DNA from 3 places in the Janthinobacterium sp. 13 genome. Region 1 is predicted to be linked to each of the others. Evidence: predicted binding sites of a transcription regulator. Region 1 holds the regulator's gene; each other region holds the start of a gene.
What was found. Region 1 encodes LexA, which represses DNA repair genes until DNA is damaged. Its sites were predicted from a motif close to ACTGTATNNNNATACAGT; they were not measured.
Positions count from the first base shown of each region.

Region 2: a site for LexA is predicted at 4,362-4,379, ahead of recA (recombinase RecA). Genes of this name have one in related genera too.
Region 3: a site for LexA is predicted at 1,809-1,826, ahead of CLU94_RS17110 (DNA topoisomerase IV subunit B). Genes of this name have one in related genera too.

Region 1 covers NZ_PEEQ01000001.1:4,695,735-4,701,777, forward strand. The annotation lists gene purF (amidophosphoribosyltransferase) at 1-409, shown strand, start outside; gene CLU94_RS20640 (cystathionine gamma-synthase family protein) at 453-1,697, shown strand; gene CLU94_RS20645 (tetratricopeptide repeat protein) at 1,777-2,550, shown strand; gene lexA (transcriptional repressor LexA) at 2,622-3,257, opposite strand; gene rpsF (30S ribosomal protein S6) at 3,533-3,922, shown strand; gene priB (primosomal replication protein N) at 3,943-4,242, shown strand; gene rpsR (30S ribosomal protein S18) at 4,268-4,558, shown strand; gene rplI (50S ribosomal protein L9) at 4,586-5,041, shown strand; gene CLU94_RS20675 (replicative DNA helicase) at 5,177-6,043, shown strand, end outside.
Region 2 covers NZ_PEEQ01000001.1:3,695,676-3,701,718, reverse strand. The annotation lists gene CLU94_RS16200 (DUF2889 domain-containing protein) at 1-535, opposite strand, end outside; gene CLU94_RS16195 (class I SAM-dependent methyltransferase) at 803-2,341, opposite strand; gene recX (recombination regulator RecX) at 2,571-3,026, opposite strand; gene recA (recombinase RecA) at 3,165-4,271, opposite strand; gene CLU94_RS16180 (response regulator) at 4,512-5,246, shown strand; gene CLU94_RS16175 (sensor histidine kinase) at 5,243-6,043, shown strand, end outside.
Region 3 covers NZ_PEEQ01000001.1:3,902,908-3,908,950, reverse strand. The annotation lists gene kdpA (potassium-transporting ATPase subunit KdpA) at 1-1,353, opposite strand, end outside; gene kdpF (K(+)-transporting ATPase subunit F) at 1,353-1,442, opposite strand; gene CLU94_RS17110 (DNA topoisomerase IV subunit B) at 1,906-3,903, shown strand; gene CLU94_RS17105 (molecular chaperone HscC) at 3,903-5,612, shown strand; gene CLU94_RS17100 (J domain-containing protein) at 5,625-6,043, shown strand, end outside.

The DNA of each region.
Region 1 (6,043 bases):
CACCACCAGCCGTGAAATCGTGCAGATGGCGCGTGAAGCGGGCGCGACGAAGGTCATCTTCGCCTCGGCAGCGCCACCGGTGATCTACCCGAACGTGTACGGCATCGACATGCCGACGCGCGACGAACTGATCGCCTACGGCCGCACGACGGAAGAAGTGTGCCGCGAAATCACGGCCGATTACCTCGTGTACCAGGATATCGGCGCGCTGAAGCAGGCCATCGCCGACGTCAACCCGGCCCTGACCAACTTCGAGGCTTCGTGCTTCGATGGCGTGTACGTGACGGGCGACGTGTCGCAGGAATACCTGGACCGCCTGGAATATGCGCGCCACCATCCGAAGGCGGCAGCGCCCGAAGATACGCCGCGTTCCCAGCTGAACCTGAACCTGGCGACAACAGAAGCATAAGTAAGCTGCCCGGCCGATGCCGGGCATTTTTTTCTCCGCGATCATGAACGATAAAAAAAACTACGGCTTTACCACCACCATCCTGCATAACGACCGCCGCAAGGGCATCGAACATGGCTCCCTGCACAAGCCCGTGCACACTTCCGTGGCCTTTGGTTACGCCGATGCGCGCCAGCTCGCTTCCGTATTCCAGGGCAAGGAGCCGGGTTTCCGCTATGGCCGCCAGGGCAATCCGACCGTTTCCGCGCTGGAAGACAAGGTCAACAAGATGGAAGACGGCGTGGCCACCCTGTGCTTCGCCACCGGCATGGGCGCCATCGGCGCCGTGGTGCAATCCTTGCTGCGCGCGGGCGACCATGTCGTGTCGTCGGCCTTTTTGTTTGGCAACACCAACAGCCTGTGGCAAACGGTGACGGGGCAGGGCATCGGCGTGTCGTTCGTCGACGCCACCGACGTGGCCAATGTGGCGGCCGCCATCACGCCGGCCACGCGGATTGTTTTCGTAGAAACTATTGCCAATCCGCGCACGCAGATCGCCGACCTGAAGAAGATCGGTGACTTGTGCCGCGAGAAGGGCATCCTGTACATCGTCGACAATACGATGACGACGCCATACCTGTTCCGTCCGAAAGCCGTGGGCGCGGGCCTGGTGGTCAATGCCTTGACGAAATCTATCGGCGGTCACGGCAATGCGCTGGGCGGCAGCTTGACGGATACGGGCGTGTTCGACTGGACGCAGTATCCGAACATTTTCGAGAATTACAAGAAGGCGGCGCCCGCACAGTGGGGCATCGCGCAAATCCGCGCCAAGGCCTTGCGCGACTTCGGCGCCTCCCTGGGGCCGGAAGCGGCGCACCATATCGCCGTCGGCGCGGAAACCATGGCCTTGCGCATGGACCGCACCTGTTCGAACGCCCTGGCGCTGGCGACCATGCTGGCCGCCGATCCGAGAGTGGCGGCCGTGCATTACCCGGGCCTGGCGTCGCACCCGCAGCATGCGCTGGCGACGGACTTGTTCCGCAGCTATGGCTCGCTGTTCAGCTTTGAATTGAAGGATGGCATCGACTGCTTCGATTTCCTCAATCGTCTTAATCTTGCCATTCCCGCCAGTAACCTCGGCGACACGCGCACCCTCGTCATTCCCGTCGCCCACACGATTTTCTACGAGATGGGTGCCGAGCGGCGCGCCAGCATGGGCATCGCCGAGTCGCTGATCCGTGTGTCGGTGGGTATCGAGGATGAGGTGGATCTGCTGGAAGACTTCAAGCACGCATTGGAAGAAGAATAAGGTTTCACTTTTTTGAGAAAAAGATTACATTTAAGTGTAATTAAAGCATATGTATCTTTTTCTCAATTGGAGAGTGGGAATGAAAAAAATTGTATTTAGTGTTTTTTTATTGTTTTCTTGCGCTGTCTATGCTGATGACCTGACGGATGCGAATAAATTCCTGCAATCCAAGGCTTACCCGCAAGCCTTGGATTTGTACAAGAAGCTGGCTCAGGCCGGGAATGCCGAGGCTCAATTTCATTTGGGCGAGATGTATTTGTATGGTGAAGGAGTGGCTGTCGATGCCGCGCAAGCCGGACAATGGTTTGGGCAGGCCTCCAAGGCGGGTAACAAGAATGCCGAAGCCGCGCTTGTCCTTATGGCTAACCGTGTCGCGCGAAAAGGTGACATTGATTACTATGTCAACTCATATGCTGGCGAGGATGTTGCCTTGAGTAAGGTCAAGTGCGTTACCCCGGTGATTCCTGCATTCTCCCAAACCAAGCGTCAAATCAGAGATGTGGCCGATAGTGTTGATGCCTGGATGGCGTGCTATAACAGCTTCGTCAGTAATTTGAATGCTTCTTTGCCGCCTGGCAAAGCCATTCCTTCTGATATTGAATCGTTGATGAATGAGCAGGAATTTGAAAAGGCCAAGCTGCGCATGGATGCCGCCTATGCGCGGGTGAGTGCCGAAGGGCGTGAGCTGGCAAAAAATATCTTGGCGCAGCGCGATGAGTGGCACTCCAAAACAGAGGCGTATCTCTTGGCGGAGAATAAAAAAATTCAGACAGAAAATGAAATGAGTGAATTGAATCGCTCACGTACCGCGAACACGCCGCAATGGGTGACCAGTCCTTTGCCAAGCAAATAAGTCAGTCTTGCCGATGTGCTCAATTGGATGGGAATTAAGCGCTCGCAGGTATGCTGCAAGCGCTTTCCCTCTTAATGCCAACTGCGCATGAGTCCGACGGCCAAACCTTCCAATGCAAACTCATCGTCCGGCGACACGGTAATCACCTTGAAGTCCGGATTTTCCGGCAGCAATTCGATGACGGAACCCGTCTTCTTGTAGCGCTTGACGGTGACTTCGTCGCCGATGCGGGCCACGACGATCTGGCCATTCTTGGCGCTGTCGACTTTCTTGACGGCCAATAAATCGCCATCCATGATGCCGGCGTCGCGCATGGACCAGCCGCGCACCTTCAGCAGGAAGTCAGGCTTGGCCGAAAACAGGGCCGGATCGACGTTGTAGCTCGCTTCCAGGTTTTCCTGCGCCAGGATGGGCGAACCGGCCGCTACCCGGCCGATCAGCGGCAGCGACATCAGCAGCGCTGCCGGCACCTTCGATGGCAGCGCTTCGGCGGCGGCGCCGATCAGGCGGATGCCGCGCGAGGTGCCGGGAGAAATCTCGATCGCGCCCTTGCGGGCCAGGGCCTGCAAATGCTCTTCGGCCGCGTTGGCCGATTTGAAACCCAGTTCATTGGCGATTTCGGCACGGGTGGGAGGAAAGCCCGTGTTTTCAATCGCGTCCTTGATCAGGTTCAGGATTTGTTCTTGTCGTGCTGTCAGCTTGATCATGAGCGGTGGGTGCATACTAAAATGCTGTCTATATGAACAGTCTGTATTTTTGTACAGTATCGTTCACTATGCAAGGGGATTTCCGTGTTTTGGGCGAATTTCGCAAGAAATACTTGTCCATGGACGGAAAGCGCGGCGGCGCGCGGGCTTTTCGGGCCCATGTGGAAGGAATGATTGAAACGTTTGCAAAAGGCGGTTATAATCTTCGGCTGACCTTCCCACACCCGTCTTGACGCCGGGGTGGGCGATTATCAATCCGACCTGAAGGAGTTTGCATGCGTCATTATGAAATAGTCTTTATCGTCCATCCGGACCAAAGCGAGCAAGTGCCCGCGATGATCGAACGCTACAAAGCCAGCGTAACCACCCGCGGCGGTTCGGTTCACCGCGTGGAAGATTGGGGCCGCCGTCAAATGGCTTACTCGATCCAAAAGCTGCCTAAAGCACACTACATCTGCCTGAACATCGAATGCGACAACGAGACCCTGGTCGAGTTGGAAACAGCATTCAAATTCAATGATGCCGTGTTGCGTCACCTGACCGTTAAAATGAAGAAAGCTGAAACAGCTCCTTCGCCGATGATGAAATCGGTACAACGCGAAGACGCGGCCAAAAGCCACCGCACCGAAGCACCAGCAGCCGCTCCAGCCGCAGCAGCAGCTTAATTCTTGACCAGGATCGTGCGCTGAACCAGCTACAAGTAACCGCCATCATTGCCGAGCGCGAAATATTGCGCTATACCCCGGCAGGGCTGCCGATTGTGAATGCAGTATTGCAACACAGTTCGCAGCAGATGGAAGCAGGAATTGCCCGTTTGACCGAGTTTGATGTTGCCGCGCTAGCCGCTGGCGAAATCTCAGGCCGGTTCAGCCAGGCAAGCTTGGGCGGGGTGTATCAGTTCACGGGTTTCCTGGCAAGGAAGAGCCGCAACAGCAAGAGTTTGGTGTTTCACATCATTGATTTTAGTGCAGTCAATTCTGACTAGCGCATTTTAGATACAGGAGCCTGACATGGCATTCGGTAAAAAGTTCGACAAAAATAAGCTCAAGCTTAAAGAAAAACGCAAACAGCAAAACCCGTTGTTCAAACGCAAGAAGTTCTGCCGCTTCACCGCAGCTCACGTTGAGCAAGTCGACTACAAAGACGTCGACACGCTGAAAGACTTCGTCCAAGAAAACGGCAAGATCATGCCAGCACGCCTGACCGGTACCAAAGCGCACTACCAGCGCCAAGTTGACACCGCAATCAAGCGCGCTCGCTTCCTCGCGCTGCTGCCATACACCGATCTGCACCACGCTTAATCGGTCAGATATTCCTGGAGAAGAACTATGCAAATCATTCTGTTAGAAAAAGTTGTTAACGTCGGTAACCTCGGCGAAGTCGTCAAAGTCAAAGACGGTTACGCACGTAACTTCCTGATCCCGCAACGCCTGGCACGTCGTGCTACGGCAACCGCTGTGGCTGAATTCGAAGTCAAGCGCGCCGAACTGGAAAAAGCTGCTGCCGCTAAACTGGCCGCATCGCAAGCCCAGGGCGAAAAACTGAGCGGCCTGACCGTTCAAGTTGCTCAAAAAGCTGGTGTTGATGGCCGTCTGTTCGGTTCCGTCACCAACTTCGACATCGCTGAAGCGCTGACCAAGCAAGGTTTTGCTGTTGAAAAAGCACAAATCCGTATGCCTACCGGCCCGCTGAAGATCGTTGGCGAGCACAACGTTTCGGTTGCTCTGCATACCGACGTGGTTGTGGAAGTTGTTATCGCTGTCGTTCCAGACGCGAACGCGTAATCGTCTGCGGGCCTGGCCCGCAAGCGTTGCCGCACTATGAAAAGCCGGGTTCGCCCGGCTTTTTTGTGGCCTTTTTTTCGCTCAATTTCAGCCCTTTATTTTTGCCAGCACGCCGAAGCGGGTATAATTCGCGCCATGAACGCCCCCTCTGATCCGCAACTGGATTCCCTCCGTATTCCGCCGCATTCGATCGAAGCAGAACAATCCGTTATCGGTGGTCTGCTGCGCGACAATGCCGCATATGACCGCATCGCCGACTTCATGCATGCGGAGGATTTCTATCGCTATGACCATCGCATCATCTTCGAGCAAATCGTCAAGATGGTTAACGCTTCCAAGCCAGCCGATGTCATTACTGTTTTTGAAACCCTGACCCAGCTCGGCAAGGCCGATGATGTGGGCGGACTCGCTTACCTGAACGCCATGGCGCAAAATACGCCATCGGCCGCGAACATCCGGCGCTACGCCGAGATCGTGCGCGACCGCGGCGTGCTGCGTAAACTCATTACCGTCGCCGACGACATCTCCGGCACGGCCTTCAGCCCGCAGGGCAAGGAAGTCAAGCAGATGCTTGACGAGGCCGAATCGAAGATTTTCGCCATCGCCGAAGAGGGCGCGCGCGGCGCCCAGGGCTGGACCGCCATCCAGCCCCTGCTGACGCAGGTGGTCGAGCGCATCGACGAACTGTACAGCCGCGACAACCAGAGTGAAATCACGGGCGTGCCCACCGGTTTCATCGACCTCGACCGCATGACCTCCGGTCTGCAGCCGGGCGACCTGGTGATCGTGGCGGGACGTCCATCGATGGGCAAGACGGCGTTTTCCGTCAACATCGGCGAAAACGTGGCCATCGACAGCGGCTTGCCCGTGGCTGTGTTCTCGATGGAGATGGGCGGCGCCCAGCTGGCCATGCGTATGCTGGGCTCCGTCGGACAGCTCGACCAGCACCGCCTGCGCACGGGCCGCCTGAATGACGAAGACTGGCCGCGCCTGACGAATGCG
Region 2 (6,043 bases), 1.0 Mb from region 1:
AATACTGTGCAACCGCCCCGCCATCGGTGCGCAGGGCGTGGCATTTGTCGAGTTGAAACGGCTTTTCATGCGACAAGTCAGCATTCGCACCGTCACGGGTCGACCAGACATCGCCGGCAAATGCCTGAACCGTCGCAGTCGGCAAGACTTGCGCCAGTTCGGTCAAATGGGTACAGCCGGCGATTCCCGCCAGGCGCTGTTTCAAGTCGCGGCGGAAATTCTTCAATAAATTCAGACCGATCAGCGCTCTGTAAGCGGGGCCGATGGTATCGCAAAAACCGGGATAGGGCACGGCATCGGAGGCGGCTTCGGCCTCGACGATGGTCAGTTCGCGATCGACGGTAATGCGTAAGTGGAGGTCATGCAGGGGGGAGCCGGCGGGACGGGGGCCGGAGGCCAGGGTCGCGTCATAGCTTTTGATGTCGGTGATACGGGCGTCAATATCCCACAGGCCGTCGTCGCGCACATACGCTTGGACGTCGATAACGCGGGAGTGCCGGAGGGCGCGCCGGGATACGGGAGTTGACAGGGGCATAAGACCGATGCCGCTTGCGCGGCCATAATTTAGTAAGCAGCCATGTGCCTAAAGCACTCTGTTCGCAGCTTCTACGAACAGCAACCGCACCTGCGGCGCCGCAAAAACCCTAAAAGTGTAGCACACTGGGCGCTGGTTGCGCCGCAACATAATTTTTCACCGGTCTGCTCGCCTGCCTGCGATTATTGATGCAAATCGCAAGATCAATGACGATCATTCGCGATTCGCATAACTTGCGGCATGGCGCGGACACGCCAACACCGTGCCTCAGTCGGTCACGCCCAGCGCGCGCAAAACCGGCAAGGTACGCTCGGCAAAATGGCGGGCATGCTCCCACAGCTCGGCCAGGTTCTCTTCCTCCGTCAGCAAGGGCTGCCCATCCTTCGACAGCAACTGCTTCAGGCGTATCAGCACGGGCCATGTCTCGCGCACCCAGTCCTGCGGCTCTTGCCATCCTTGCATTTTCGCCCACAGGAACAGCTGTTGTAAATGCGGTACAAACACGCCGCCGCCCGTCATCGGGCTGGCAAGGCTGTACAGGTCGGACCTTGCCAGCGCCTGCTCCAGCAAATACGCATTCAGGCGCGCCGTCTGCGGCCTTGCCACGGCAATGTCGGCATCGTCCTGGACGGCGTAGACACTGCCCTTGCTGATCAGAATCAGCATGATCTGCAACAAGGCGGCCAGGCTGGCTTCCGTGCCAGCCAATTGCTGCTCCAGTTCCCCGATCGTGCGCACACGGTGATCGGCAAGCGCATCGAGCACGGGCCCATACACGCGCTCATCCATATCGGCATCGCCCAGCACGCCATGCACGCTCAACACCACCGTATCGCGCGGCACCGCCAGCATCACGCGCACGGCCCGCAAGGCCGTGGCCTGGGCGAACGGCGTCAGCGTGCGTGCACCCTTGATCCAGTAATCCCTGCGAAATTGCTGGTTGATCAGAAAAGCCCGCGTCGTTTCGCGGAAGATGGGATCAGGAATCTCGGCCAGGAATTGCTGGTGCTCGGCCGTCAGATTGAGCATGTCGACATGCTCGGTGTAGGTGGCGGAAGCGGCGAACTCCAGCTTGGCTTCACTCAACATGGCAGCCACCTGGGAAAAAGCCATCGGCTGCCAGTCCGCATTGAAATACTCGTGTGCAACATAATGACGTTCAAACGATTTCAGCTTCTCGAAGCGGTCGGCCAGCAGGGGATTGGCCTCGAGATAGCGCGGCTTCGTGGCGATCATCCTGTCGACGAAATCGATGGCGCCGTCGATACGCGCCAGCACGCCTTGCCCCGGCGCCCCCATGACACGGCTATGCTCCGTCAGCAAGTCGCGCATCGGCATCATGGCGGCCCAGCCAGGCTGGGTGTTGTAGCTGAGGTAGGCGACGCCGCCCACTTTCAGCTTGCGCTGCAGGAAGTCCACGATCAATACACGGTTTTCCGCCGAAATCCAGCTCCAGATGCCGTGCAGGCAAATGAAATCGAAATCGGGCAAATCATCGCGGCGGCAAAACTGTTCGAACGATTCGTCCGTGAACTGCGCCCCGGCGCCAGCGGCGCTGGCCAGTTCCTGGGCATAGGCCGCCTGGGCCGGATTGAAATCATTGCCATACCAGCGCGTGGCGGACGCCGCAGCATGGAAGTTGGCACTGACGCCCTGGCCGAAGCCCAGTTCGCAAGCCGTGCCATTGGCAGGCAGGACCAGGCCGGCGGCCAGCAGGGGCAGGCGCAGGCGCAGGGGATTCAATTCTTCGTAATAGCCATAGGTATAGGCGACCTCGGCCATATAGCCGGCATTCCAGTTGCTCATTGCGCTTCCTGTCTCGATCAGTGGCGGTGCACGCAGCGCACCGGGTTCGAGCGCCAGAATACCCGATATCGCGGGCGCCCAGTAGCGCGAACAGAGGGCATTTGAAAGCGCAGTTCACGGCCGCGCGGCGCGACGGCCGCGTCATGGCCAGGGCGCAAAGCAGACGGCAGGAGCGGCAAAGCGACCTTGTCTGGCGGCATACGGGAGCGCCAGTGCGCGCACGACGGCCTTAGTCCTCGTCGGGCTCGAGTCCCTTCAACGCCACCTGCACAGCGCGCTGGGAAAAGCCGCGCTGCATCAGGAAGCGCATCTGCTTGTTGCGCTGCTCGGCATCCTGCGCCACTGCACCAAATTTGCGGCGCCACACTTCGCAGGCGCGCGCCACTTCCCCTTCGGCCAGGCCCGCCTTGAGTTCCTGCAACGCCTCGCCCCCAATGCCATGGCTTTGCAATTCCGCCATGATGCGGCTATTGCCGAAACGGGCCGAGCGGCGGTGGATCAGCGACTCGGAAAAACGCTCCTGCGACAGCCAGTTGGCTTGCTCCAGGCTGTCGAGCAAGGCTTCCACATCGTCGCTCTCCTGCGCATGGCGCTGCAGCTTGCGCCGCAATTCCATGCGGCTGTGTTCGCGCATCGACAGAAAGCGTAGCGCCCTGCCCTTCAGGCTCAGTTGTACCGCTGCCATACCCGTATCCCATCTTTACCACACCGGACTGAAAACACAATTGCCGCCAGGCGCACAGGCGCAGGGCGGCAATCATTGTAGAACTTTTTTATGCGGCAAGCTGCCGCCGGCGGGCCAGGCGGGCCCCGCCACTGTCGCTTACTCGGCGGCCTTGGCTTCCGCAGCCTTGGCAGCCTTGTCGGCAGCTTTATCCGCTTTTTCCGGCTTTTCAGCAGCCAGCGGCGGCAGTTCGCGCACGCCCAGCGAAGCGCGGACCTTGTTTTCGATCTCGCGGGCCAGCGCCGGACGCTCTTGCAGGAAGGCGCGGGCGTTGTCCTTGCCCTGGCCGATGCGTTCGCCGTTGTAGCTATACCACGAACCGGATTTTTCCACGATCTTGGCATCCGAACCCAGGTCCAGGATTTCGCCTTCGCGCGAGGTGCCGGCGCCGTACAGGATGTCGAAGTGCGCTTCCTTGAACGGCGGCGCGATCTTGTTCTTGACGACCTTGACCTTGGTTTCGTTGCCGATCACTTCATCGCCGGACTTGATCGAGCCGGTGCGGCGGATATCCAGGCGCACGGAGGCGTAGAATTTCAGCGCATTGCCGCCGGTGGTCGTTTCCGGGCTGCCGAACATCACGCCGATCTTCATGCGGATCTGGTTGATGAAGATGACCAGGGTATTCGTGCGGTTGATGGAGCCGGTCAGCTTGCGCAGGGCTTGCGACATCAAACGGGCTTGCAAGCCCGGCAGGGAATCGCCCATGTCGCCTTCGATCTCGGCGCGTGGCGTCAGTGCGGCCACGGAGTCGATGACGACGAGGTCGACGCTGCCCGAACGCACGAGGGCGTCGCAGATTTCCAGCGCCTGCTCGCCCGTATCCGGTTGCGAGATCAGCAGTTCATGCAGGTTCACGCCCAGCTTTTGCGCGTAACCGACGTCGAGCGCGTGCTCGGCATCGATAAAGGCGCAGGTGCCGCCCAGTTTTTGCATTTCAGCAATGGTTTGCAGGGTCAGGGTGGTTTTACCCGACGATTCCGGGCCGTAGATCTCTACCACGCGGCCGCGCGGCAAGCCGCCCACGCCCAGCGCGATATCGAGGCCGAGCGAACCGGTCGACACGACTTGCACTTCTTCGATCGGTGCGCTGGCATCCATGCGCATGACCGAACCTTTGCCAAACTGCTTCTCGATCTGCGCCAGTGCGGCGGCGAGCGCCTTGGCTTTTTCCGATGCGGGTACTACAGCTTTTTTATCGTCCATATGTTCTTTCAGCCGTTCTACAGTCGACGATTCACGTGAATCGCTCGGCCTGCGATAGCGCCAGTGGGTTAAATTCTTTACACAGACAGTACTGTATAAAAAAACAGTGATCAATGCAAGCGGAACGTGGATTTGTTTTGAAACAGATCAATACAACCCTGTTTTTCACAAAAATTCGCCACCTTGCGGAAAATGAAACACAATACAAGCTTCTACCGTCGCAAGCATAGGAAGTGCACCATGCGTATTTTACTTGCCGAAGATGACAGCGTGCTGGCCGATGGCCTGACCCGCTCGCTGCGCCAGTCCGGTTATGCGATCGACTACGTCAAGACCGGGCAAGAGGCCGATACGGCCCTGTCCACCCAGGAATTCGACTTGCTGATCCTCGACCTGGGCTTGCCCAAGATGTCCGGGCTGGAAGTGCTGCGCCGCCTGCGCGCGCGCGCCTCGCTGCTGCCCGTGCTGATCCTGACGGCCGCCGATTCCATCGAGCAACGCGTGAATGGCCTCGACCTCGGTGCCGATGATTATATGGCCAAGCCGTTCGCCTTGTCGGAACTGGAGGCAAGAGTGCGCGCCCTGACGCGCCGCGGCGCCGGCGGCGGCGCCACCATCATCAAGCACGGCCCCCTCAGCTACGACCAGGTGGGGCGCAGCGCCTACATCAACGACCAGATGCTCGACCTGTCGGCGCGCGAACTGGGCTTGCTGGAAATCCTGCTGGGCCGCACGGGCCGCCTCGTTTCAAAAGAGCAACTGGTCGACCACCTGTGCGAATGGGGCGAGGAAGTGTCGAACAACGCCATCGAAGTGTATGTCCACCGCTTGCGCAAGAAGATCGAAGTGGGCGGCGTGCGCATCGCCACCGTGCGCGGCCTCGGATACTGCCTGGAAAAATACTCGGAAGCGGCGCGCCTGAACGCCGAAGCGGGCGAATCGGCTAGCCCGGCCAGCGGACCCGCCAGCAAGTGAAGGCGCGCGAGGCGCCAGTGGACGAGGCGGACGACGACGACTGGTTCGAGCCGCCCACCACGGAGCAGGATGACACCATCGAGCATTCGCTGTTCGGCGAAATCCTCGACTGGATGCTGGCGCCCTTGCTGCTGCTGTGGCCGATGAGCATCGCCATCACCTATCTGGTGGCCAAGAGCATCGCCAATCAACCGTTCGACCATGCGCTGGAAGACAGCGTGACGGTGCTGACGCAACAGGTCAAGCAAGCCGATGGCGCGATGCTGCGCCACGTGCCGGACAAAAACGGCAAGGGCCGCGACTTCCTGCGCGGCGACGATGTCGACACCCTGTATTACCTGGTGGTGGGCCCGCGCGGCGAATACCTGAACGGCGACCGCGATCTGCCGCCGCCGCAAGACCCCGACAAATACCGCAGCGGCATGGTGCTGTTTCGCAACGACACCATCCACGGCACGCCCGTGCGTGTGGCGTTCAGCTATCTCGACATTCCTTCCGGCAACGACGATGAACCCAGCCGCGCGCTGGTGCAAGTGGCGGAAACCCTGGAAAAGCGCGCCCAACTGGCCAATGAAATCATCAAGGGCGTGATTTTGCCGCAGTTCATCATCCTGCCCGTGATCCTGGCCCTGGTCTGGTTTGCCCTGGCGCGCGGCCTGTCGCCGCTGGCGCAATTGCAGGAACGCATACGCGCCCGCCCACCCGACGATTTATCGCCCATCGAATCGGGCCAGGTACCCGAGGAAATCACGCCGCTGGTCGGTTCGCTCAACGAGATGCTGGCGCGGCTGTCGCTG
Region 3 (6,043 bases), 790 kb from region 1:
GGCCTGGATTTTCTTGCCCAGATATTCGGGCGTGCGGCCTATCATCAGGCCGGCGATGAAGACGGCCAGGATGGCGAACATCAGCATGCCGTACAGGCCCGTGCCCACGCCGCCGAAGATCACTTCGCCGAACTGCATCAGCAGCAGCGGCACCATACCGCCCAGGGGCATGTAGGAATCGTGCATGGAGTTGACGGCGCCGCACGATGCGGCCGTCGTCACCGCCGCGAACAGGGTCGATGAGCTGATGCCGAAGCGCGTTTCCTTGCCTTCCATATTGCCGCCCGATTGCAGGCTGCTGGCCTGCTGGTCCAGGCCCAGGCCTTGCAAGGCGGGATTGGCTTGCTGCTCGGCGCTCATCACACCGGCCGTCATGACGACAAAGATCAAGGTCATGGCGGCCAGCACGGCCCAGCCCTGGCGCAGGTCGCCCACCATGCGGCCAAAGGTGAAGCACAGACCGGCGGGGATGATGAAGATGGCCAGCATCTGCAGGAAGTTCGACAGCACGGTGGGGTTTTCATACGGGTGCGAGGAATTGGCATTGAAGAAGCCGCCGCCATTCGTGCCCAGCAGCTTGATCGATTCCTGCGACGCGACGGGCCCCATGGCGATCGTCTGCGTGGTCGCCACCTGCGCTTCCATCACGGGCTTGCCGGCGGCATCCAGCACGGGCTGGCCGTCGGCCGTCATTTTCGGCGTTTCATACGCCACGTGGTCGAGCAGGGTCACTTCCTTGTAGGCGGAGAAATTCTGGATCATGCCTTCGCCCATGAAGACGACGGACAGGGCCAGGGACAGCGGCAGCAGGATGTACAGGGTCGAGCGCACCAGGTCGACCCAGAAATTGCCGATCGATTTACCCGAGCGCGAGGCGAAGCCGCGCACCAGCGCAAAGATCACGGCGATGCCGGTGGCCGCCGAAAAGAAGTTCTGGCATGCCATGCCCAGCATCTGCGTCAGGTAGCTCATGGTCTGTTCGCCGCCGTAGCCCTGCCAGTTGGTATTGGCGACGAAGCTGACGGTGGTATTGAACGAGGAATCGGGGCTGACGGCGCCGAGACCCTGGGGATTCAAGGGCAAGAAGCCCTGCAGGCGCTGCAGGCCGTACACGAAGACGGCGCCCACGGTATTGAAGACGATCAGGGCGATGGCATAGCTTTTCCAGCCCATGGCCTTGTCGGCGGGCAGGCCGGACCAGCGGTACAGCAGGTTTTCCACCTTTTGCAGCCAGCCCAGGCCGCGCACGGGGCCATCGCCGGCCACCCTGGCCATGTACAGGCCCAGCGGATAGCCGGCGGCCAGCAGCACGGCCAGGAAAGCCACCAATAACAGTATCGATTGCGTCGTCATCACAGTTCCTCCGCCTTCAGCAGCGCCACCAGCAGGTACACGAGCAGGCCAGCCGACACGACGGCGCCCAGCACATAAAACGCGTTCATTTGACGCTCCCTAATTTGTCGCAGGCGACGGCAAAGCCGGCCGCCACGACGAAAAACACGGCAATCAAGCCGAGATACACGAGATCCATTCCCACCCTCATTCAGGTTTGTTTTGATAGTGAGCAGATTAGCCAAAAGGGTCTAAAAAATTCGTAAAGACTGGGGAGGCAGCTGTAAACAAGATGTAAAAACGGGCGCTTTACCGCATAAAATCCTTCACAATGGGCGCCAAACCACGCGCGCGGCGCACTGTTGTTGCCCTAGAGTAGCGCTATTGCTCGCGGGACAAGATAGAATGCGCGAGCGTCCGCACAAGGACGCCAAGCCTGCCGCACTGCCCTCCCCCAGTGACGCTGGACGGGATATACTGTATATTTATACAGTTATCGCCGCCGCTGTCACTGCGCCCCGCAGTGCCCTGGCCTGGCGTTCCAACCACTGTCTTTACTTAGCTTGAACACGTATGGCCACTAAAAAACCAGCATCCGACTACAGCGAATCATCCATCCGTGTCCTGAAAGGACTGGAACCCGTCAAGCAGCGCCCGGGGATGTACACCCGCACTGAAAATCCGCTGCACATCATTCAGGAAGTGATCGACAATGCCTCCGACGAGGCGCTGGGCGGTCACTGCACGCATATCGCCGTGACGCAAAACACGGATGGCAGCATCACCGTCGAAGACAATGGCCGCGGCATTCCCGTCGGCCTGCACCCGGAAGAAGGCGTGCCGACGGTGGAAATCGTGTTTACGCGGCTGCACGCGGGCGGCAAGTTCGACAAGGGTTCGGGCGGCGCCTATGCGTTCTCGGGCGGCTTGCATGGCGTCGGCGTGTCCGTCACCAATGCGCTGTCGACGCGCCTGGAAATCACCGTCTGGCGCAAGGAAAGCGACGGCAACGGCTTGCACCATATGGTGTTTGCCAACGGCGACGTGATCGAGCCCCTGAGCTCCCGCCCCGCCCCGCGCGACGGCAAGAAGTCAGGCACGCGCGTCACCGCCTGGCCCGATGCCAAATACTTTGATTCGCCGAACATCTCGCAAACCGAGCTGCAACGCCTGCTGCGCTCGAAAGCCGTGCTGCTGCCGGGCGTCACCGTCACCCTCACCAACGCGAAAACGGGCGATACGCAAACCTGGCAGTACGCGGAAGGCTTGCGCGGCTACCTGACCGAAACGCTGGCGCAGGTATCGAATGGCGAAACCCTGATTCCCCTGTTCGAAGGCGCGCAGTATGCGGGCCCGGACTCGGAAGGCTTTGCCGAAGGCGAAGGCGCGGCCTGGGTCGTGGCGTGGACGGAAGAAGGCGCCATCGTGCGCGAATCGTACGTCAACCTGATTCCCACCTCGAACGGCGGCACGCACGAATCGGGCTTGCGCGACGGCCTGTTCGGCGCCGTGAAAAACTTCGTCGAAATGCACTCGCTGCTGCCGAAAGGCGTCAAATTGCTGCCGGAAGACGTGTTCGCGCGCGCCTCGTTCGTGCTGTCGGCGAAGGTGCTGGACCCGCAATTCCAGGGCCAGATCAAGGAACGCCTGAACTCGCGCGACGCCGTGCGCCTCGTCTCGACCTTCACCAAGCCGCCGCTGGAACTGTGGCTGAACCAGCACGTCGACTACGGCAAGAAGCTGGCCGAGCTGGTGATCAAGCAGGCGCAATCGCGCCAGCGCTCGCTGCAAAAAGTGGAAAAGAAAAAATCCTCGGGCGTCGCCGTCCTGCCGGGCAAGCTCACCGACTGCGAATCGTCGGACATCACGCGCAATGAACTGTTCCTCGTCGAGGGCGACTCGGCGGGCGGTTCAGCCAAGATGGGCCGCGACAAGGAATTCCAGGCAATTCTTCCCCTGCGCGGCAAGGTCTTGAATTCGTGGGAAACGGACCGCGACCGCCTGTTCGCGAATAACGAGATCCACGACATCGCGGTCGCCATCGGCGTCGATCCGCACAGCGTGGGCGACTCGCCCGACCTGTCCGGCCTTCGCTACGGCAAGATCTGCATCCTGTCCGATGCGGACGTGGATGGCTCGCACATCCAGGTACTGCTGCTGACGCTTTTCTTCAAGCACTTCCCGGCCCTGATCAACAAGGGCCACATCTGCATCGCCCGCCCGCCCCTGTATCGCGTGGATGCGCCCGCGCGCGGCAAGAAGCCGATGCAGAAGATCTATGCGCTCGACGACGGCGAACTGCTCGCCATCGAGGACAAGCTGCGCAAGGAAGGCGTGAAACAGGGCGCCTGGTCGATCTCGCGCTTCAAGGGCCTGGGCGAGATGAACGCCGAGCAGCTGTGGGAAACGACGATGAACCCGGACACGCGCCGTCTGCTGCCCGTCACGCTCGGTGAAGTCGACCACATGGCCTCGGCCTCCCGCTTCAATATGTTGATGGGCAAAGGCGAAGCGGCAGGACGCCGCGCCTGGATCGAAGAACACGGCAATGAAGCGGAGGCGGATATCTGATGATCATCGGCATCGACCTGGGCACCACCAACAGCCTGGTCGCCATCTGGCGCGACGGCAAGGCTTCCATCATCCCGAATGCGCTCGGTGAACACCTGACGCCGTCGTGCGTGAGCATCGATGACGACGGCACCGTGCTGGTGGGCCGCGCCGCGCGCGAGCGCCTGCAGACGCACCCGCAGCTGACGGCGGCCGTCTTCAAGCGCTACATGGGCAGCGAAAAGAAGATCACCCTCGGCACGCAGCAATTCCGTCCGGAAGAACTGTCGTCGATGGTGCTGCGCGCGCTGAAGGAAGATGCCGAAGCCTTTTTGGGGCACAAGGTCGAGGAAGCCATCATTACGGTTCCCGCGTATTTCAGCGATGCGCAGCGCAAGGCCACGCGCATCGCCGGCCAGCTGGCGGGCCTGCGCGTGGAACGCCTGCTCAACGAGCCGACGGCCGCCGCGCTGGCCTACGGCATCCGCGACAAGGAACAGGAAAGCAAATTCCTCGTCTTCGACCTGGGCGGCGGCACGTTTGACGTGTCGATCCTGGAGCTGTTCGAAGGCGTGATGGAAGTGCGCGCCTCGGCCGGCGACAATTTTCTGGGCGGCGAAGACTTCGTCACCGTGCTGGTCGACGCCTTTTTGGAAGGCAGCGGCTTGCGCGACGCCGCCGGCAGCCGCCTGTTCGACCCGCGCCAGCAGCAGCTGCTGCGCGATGAAGCCGAGCGCGTCAAGCGCCTGCTGTCGGAACAGCCGTCCGTGCGCATGGCCACGCGCTACCAGGACAAGGAATACAGCTGGGAGATCAACGAAGACAAGCTGGCGCAATTGTGCGAACCGCTGCTGGCCCGCCTGCGTCTGCCCGTGGAACGGGCGCTGCGCGACGCCACCATCCGCGCCGCGGAATTGAATGAAGTGGTGCTGGCCGGCGGCGCCACGCGCATGCCGCTGGTGCGTAAACTCGTCTCGCGCATGTTCGGCCGCTTCCCCGCCATCCACCTGGACCCGGACGAAGCCGTGGCACTGGGAGCCGCCGTGCAGGCGGGCCTCAAGATGCGCGACTCCGCCCTCGACGAAGTGGTCATGACGGACGTGGCGCCGTATTCGCTGGGCATTTCGATTTCGCGCCAGGTCGGCGCGAACCAGTATGAAGGCGGGCATTACCTGCCCATCATCGAGCGCAATTCCGTGGTGCCTGTCTCGCGCACGGAAAACATCACCACCATCTACGACAACCAGAAGGAAATCAACGTGGCGATCTTCCAGGGCGAGTCGCGCCTGGTGGCCGACAACGTCTTCCTCGGCAAGATCAACTTCCCGATTCCCGCAAAAAAGGCGGGCGAGATCGGCATCGACGTGCGCTTCACCTATGACGTCAGCGGCGTGCTGGAAGCGGAAGTGACGGTGCTGGCCACGCAGGAAAAGCACAAGATGGTCATCAGCGACAATGCGGGCGTGATGACGCCGGAACAGATCGAGCAGCGCTTTGCGGAACTGGCCGACCTGAAGATCCACCCCCGCGAACAGATGGAAAACCGCACCCTGGTCACGCGCGCCGACCGATTGTACGAACAATCGCTGGGCGACGTGCGCCAGTACCTGGCGGCGCACACGGCCAATTTCCAGGCGGCGCTGGAAACGCAGGACCCGAGCACCATCCGCAAGGCGCGCCAGGCGCTCGACGAGGTGTTGCGCCAGGTCGAGAGCGAGAGCTTCCTGTAAATGGACGGCGGCATGCACAACGGGCAGCGCAGCCTGTGGGAGATCCTGGACACGGAGCCGACGGGCGACGAGCGCGCCCTCAAGCGCGCGTATGCGAAGCGCCTGAAGGTGACGCGTCCCGAAGACGATCCGGCCGCCTTCCAGGAGCTGCGCGAAGCGTATGAATACGCGCTGCGCCATGCGCACCTGTTTGCCGAGGAATTTCCGGAACCGCAAGCGGCCGAAGCGGCAGCGGCGGAAACGCCAGAAGCGCCGCCCATGGGACCGGCCGACCTGTGGGGCGTCATCGACGAGGCGGTGCAGGAAGCGCCTGCGGAACTGTGGGGCATCATCGCCCAGGAACAGCCCCCTCCCCCGGAACAATGGGGCGTGGTCGCCATCGACCCGGCGCAGGAAGCGGCCAACCTGTGGCAAGGCTGCCTGGTGCTGAC